Regions from separate parts of the Streptomyces sp. NPDC001889 genome, predicted to be linked through region 1. Evidence: riboswitches for the same ligand, from Rfam matches in the RefSeq annotation. Region 1 holds a riboswitch; the other holds the start of a gene.

The links. A riboswitch is a leader RNA that binds a small molecule or an ion and turns the genes downstream of it on or off. The one in region 1 is predicted to bind S-adenosylmethionine.
Region 2: it holds a riboswitch for S-adenosylmethionine, as region 1 does, so the genes downstream of both, thrC (threonine synthase) here and ACWCRA_RS18320 (aminotransferase class V-fold PLP-dependent enzyme) in region 1, are expected to answer to the same signal.

What each region holds. Positions count from the first base shown of each region.
Region 1 covers NZ_JBSFER010000014.1:220,771-223,161, forward strand. Annotated here, with positions in the region: gene trpD (anthranilate phosphoribosyltransferase) at 1-513, shown strand, start outside; SAM riboswitch class IV at 820-937, shown strand; gene ACWCRA_RS18320 (aminotransferase class V-fold PLP-dependent enzyme) at 1,148-2,391, shown strand, end outside.
Region 2 covers NZ_JBSFER010000020.1:169,835-172,225, forward strand. Annotated here, with positions in the region: gene ACWCRA_RS23940 (glucosyl-3-phosphoglycerate synthase) at 1-547, opposite strand, end outside; SAM riboswitch class I at 687-835, shown strand; gene thrC (threonine synthase) at 852-2,141, shown strand; gene ACWCRA_RS23950 (MoaD/ThiS family protein) at 2,179-2,391, shown strand, end outside.

The sequences.
Region 1 (2,391 bases):
GTGCGTACGGTCTTCAACTTCCTGGGTCCGCTGACCAACCCGGCCCGGGTGAAGGCCCAGGCGACGGGCGTCGCCGACGCCCGGATGGCGCCCATCCTGGCGGGGGTGCTGGCCGAGCGCGGCTCGTCGGCGCTGGTGTTCCGGGGGGACGACGGGCTGGACGAGCTGACGACGACGGCGACGTCGCGGGTGTGGGTGGTACGGGACGGCTCGGTGCGGGAGGAGGCCTTCGACCCCCGGGACATCGGGATTCCCCTCGTCCCGATGGAGGCCCTGCGGGGCGCGGACGCCTCGTACAACGCGGAGGTCGCGCGGCGGGTCCTCGCCGGGGAGAAGGGGCCGGTGCGGGACGCGGTCCTGCTGAACTCGGCGGCGGCGCTGGTGGCCCTCACCCCGACCGACGCCGCTCTCACCGACCAGCTCGCCGCGGCCGTCACCCGCGCCGCCCAGGCCATCGACTCGGGCGCGGCGACGAGCGCCCTGACCCACTGGATCACCGCGACCAACGCGTAGCCCCTCCGGGGGAGGGCGGGCACCGCCGGCCCCCGCCGTCGTGGTGGTCTCCCGCCGCGGCGGGATGGGGGCCTCGCTCACCCGGTGGTGGGCTGTTGCCCCTTCTTTCCCCCGCGACGGCGCGATACCCCCACCGGGTTCTCCGGCGGTGCCGGGCCGCCGCCGGCTCGGCGGGGTCGGGTGCGGGGCCAGGCGTGGGCCGGTCCGGCGGGCGCGGCTGACTCCGGCCTCGGCGCAGAGGCATCGACATCCCGGGATACGGGACAGGGTTGCGCCGGGAACTGTGGGTGGCTTAACGTCTTCGCAGGTCATGAGCGACAGCGACTACGGCCCCGGCCCGCTGTCCGGCAACCCTCCGTCCGTGGCGGGGTGCCCCGGGTGAAGACCAGGCCGTGGGCAGCGAGGTCCGCGGCAAGCGCGGACCCCTGCACGCCCTGGGGTCCTGGTCCTCAAGGGAGCAGTCTCGTGAGCAAGCGAATGCGATAGGGCTGAACGCCCCTTCTTCAGCACACCCTCCACCCACGCGGACATCCCCGCGTGCGCCGAGGCACCCCCGTACGCCGAGCGCCCCCGAGGCGCGCCCACGCGTACCGCCAGAGAAGCCATTCCGCCTGTCCCGCCGGGAGATCTCGCCATGTCCGCACGCTCCAACACCGCCGCCGACACCACCCTCCGCGCCCCCCTCCCCGTCCTCGGCCGCGATGTCACCGTCCCGCTGGTCACCGGCGGCGAAGTCACCTACGCCGCCCTGGACTACGCCGCGAGCGCCCCCGCCCTCCAGCGCGTCTGGGACGATGTCGCCGCCTACGCCCCGTACTACGGCAGCGTCCACCGGGGCGCCGGCTATCTCTCCCAGCTCTCCACCGACCTCTTCGAGAACAGCCGCGCCACCGTCGCCGAGTTCCTCGGCTGCCGCGACGACGACCAGGTCGTCTTCACCCGCTCCACCACCGACTCGCTCAATCTGCTCGCCGCCGCGCTCCCCGCCGGCTGCGAGGTCTTCGTCTTCGAGACCGAGCACCACGCCTCGCTGCTGCCGTGGCGTGACGCCCGCGTCACCTACCTCAACGCCCCCCGCACCCCCGCCGAGGCCGTCACCACCCTGGAGCGCGCCCTCGCCGACCGCGACCCCCACGGCCCCGCGCTGGTCTGTGTGACCGGCGCGTCCAATGTGACCGGTGAGCTGTGGCCCGTACGGGAACTCACCGCCGCCGCCCACGCCCACGGCGCCCGGATCGTCCTCGACGCCGCCCAACTGGCCCCCCACCACCCCCTCTCGGTCCGTGAGCTGGACGTCGACTGGGTCGCCTTCTCGGGGCACAAGCTGTACGCGCCCTTCGGCTCCGGTGTCCTCGCCGGGCGCGCCGACTGGCTCCAGGGCGCCGAGCCCTACCTCGCGGGCGGCGGTGCCTCCCGGAAGGTGGCCCGCCGTGCCGACGGCGGGGTCGACGTCGAGTGGCACACCACCGCCGCCCGCCACGAGGCCGGCTCGCCGAACGTGATCGGCGTCTACTCCATCGCCTCCGCCTGCAAGGCCCTCACCGAGGCCGGTTTCGACACCCTCGTCGCCCGCGAACAGCAGCTGGTCTCCACCGTCCTCGCCGGTCTCGCCGAGGTCCCCGAGGTCAGAGTCCTCTCGCTGTTCGGGGACGACGCCCCGCGCGTCGGAGTGATCTCCTTCGTGGTGGAGGGCTGGAACAGCTCCCACTTCGCCGCGGCCCTCTCCGCCGAGTACGGCATCGGCGTCCGGGACGGCCTCTTCTGCGCCCACCCCCTGGTCCGCACCCTCCTCGGCAGCGACCCGCGGGACCCGGGCGAGTGCGGCGCGCCGGAGGGCGAGCCGGGGGAGCGCTCCCTGAACGCGATCCGGGTCAGCTT
Region 2 (2,391 bases), on a different contig from region 1:
GATTGAGCAGTGGCCGGGCCACCAGCTCGGTCACCCGGCCGCCCTGCCCCGGGGTGTCGTCGAGGGGGCGGTCGTACATCGCCTTGACGAAGTCGATGCCGGGGTCGGTCAGGAGCGGGCCCACGATCCCGGAGACGAAGTCGGCGGAGAAGTCCCGCAGGTCGGCGTCGACGAAGCAGACGATGTCACCGCGGGTGACCATCAGTGACCGCCAGAGCACCTCGCCCTTGCCGGCGACGGCGGGAATCCGGGGCAGGATCGCGTCCCGGTGCACCACCCGCGCACCCGCCGCGGCGGCCACATCGGCCGTGCGGTCGGTGGAGCCGGAGTCGATCACCACCAGCTCGTCGACGAGCGGGGCGGTCTCCATCAGCTCCCGGCGGATCACGGTGACGATGTCACCCACCGTGGCCTCCTCGTTGAGCGCGGGCAGCACCACGCTCACCGTGGCGGGCACGGCCCGCTTCGCGGCGAGCAGCCGGGGCAGCGGCCGGTCGGCCGCCGACCAGGAACGCCTGGTCAGCCAGCGCTCTGTCTCGTCGAGCACGTTCGCCCACTCCCCACAGCTGTGACGCATCTCGCGGTTCGGACGACTATCTCAACCGTCCACCCCTTCGGTTACAGTCTTGAACAACACGGATGCCCACCGCATGTCGGGGTCGGGTCCCGTGTTCACAATCGAATACCGCTCATCCAGAGGGGCAGAGGGATACGGCCCGTTGAAGCCCCGGCAACCCTCCAGCCGGTCTCAGTCGCTGTTCAGCGCGTGAGGCTCCCGGCTCGGGAAGGTGCCAAATCCGTCTCATGGCGAGCCTCGCCATGGGAAAGATGAGGAGAAAGGGCCTCCCTCCATGGCTGTTCAGACTGACCTCAGCACCCCCGTCACCCCCGTCGACCTGGGCCCCGCAGCGGCTCTCTCGTGTCGCGAGTGCGGTGAGCGCTTCGCTCTGGGCCCGATCTTCGCCTGTTCCTCCTGTTTCGGTCCGCTGGAAGTCGCCTACGACCTCCCGTCCGGTGACCCCGAGGCGCTGCGCGCCCGGATCGCCGCCGGTCCGGAGAACATCTGGCGGTACGCGCCCCTGCTGCCCGTCCCCGCCGGCGTGGCGGACAAGCCGAGCCTGAACCCGGGCTTCACCAAGCTGGTCAAGGCCGACAACCTCGCCCGCGAACTGGGCGTCACCGGCGGGCTGTTCATCAAGGACGACTCCGGCAACCCGACCCACTCCTTCAAGGACCGGGTCGTCGCCATCGCCGTCGAGGCGGCCCGCGCCTTCGGCTTCACCACCCTGTCCTGCTCCTCCACCGGCAACCTCGCCGGCGCGGTCGGCGCGGCGGCGGCCCGGGCGGGCCTGCGCTCCTGTGTCTTCATCCCGCACGACCTGGAGCAGGGCAAGGTCGTCATGGCCGCGGTCTACGGCGGCGAGCTGGTCGGCATCGAGGGCAACTACGACGATGTGAACCGTTTCTGCTCGGAGCTGATCGGCGATCCGCTCGGCGAGGGCTGGGGCTTCGTCAACGTCAATCTGCGCCCGTACTACGGCGAGGGCTCCAAGACGCTGGCGTACGAGATCTGCGAGCAGCTCGGCTGGCGGCTGCCCGACCAGATCGTGATCCCGATCGCCTCCGGCTCCCAGCTCACCAAGATCGACAAGGGTCTCCAGGAGCTGATCCGGCTGGGCCTGGTCGAGGACCGCCCCTACAAGATCTTCGGGGCCCAGGCGGAGGGCTGCTCGCCGGTGGCGGCGGCCTTCAAGGCCGGGCACGACGTGGTGCGCCCGGTGAAGCCGGACACCATCGCCAAGTCGCTGGCGATCGGCAACCCCGCCGACGGGCCCTACGTCCTGGACATCGCCCGCCGCACGGGCGGCGCCGTCGAGGACGTCACCGACGAGCAGATCGTGGACTCGATCAAGCTGCTGGCCCGCACGGAGGGCATCTTCGCCGAGACCGCCGGCGGGGTCACCGTGGGCGTGACCCGGAAGCTGATCGAGGCCGGCGTGCTCGACCCCGCGCTGACCACCGTCGTCCTCAACACCGGTGACGGCCTCAAGACCCTGGACGCGGTGGCCCCGACCACCGGGCCCACCGCGACGATCCGCCCGAGCCTGGACGCGTTCCGCGACGCCGGCCTGGCCCACTGACCCGGCCCCGGCCCACGACCCCCTGGGAGAGCTGAAGATGAGCGTCAACGTCCGTATCCCGACCATTCTGCGCACCTACACCGGAGGCCGGGCCGAGGTGGCCGCCGAGGGCACCACCCTCTCCGAGGTGATCGCGGACCTGGAGCGGAACCACGCGGGGATCGCCGCGCGCGTCCTGGACGACAACGGCAGGCTGCGCCGCTTCGTGAACGTCTATGTCAATGACGACGACGTCCGCTTCGAGCAGGGC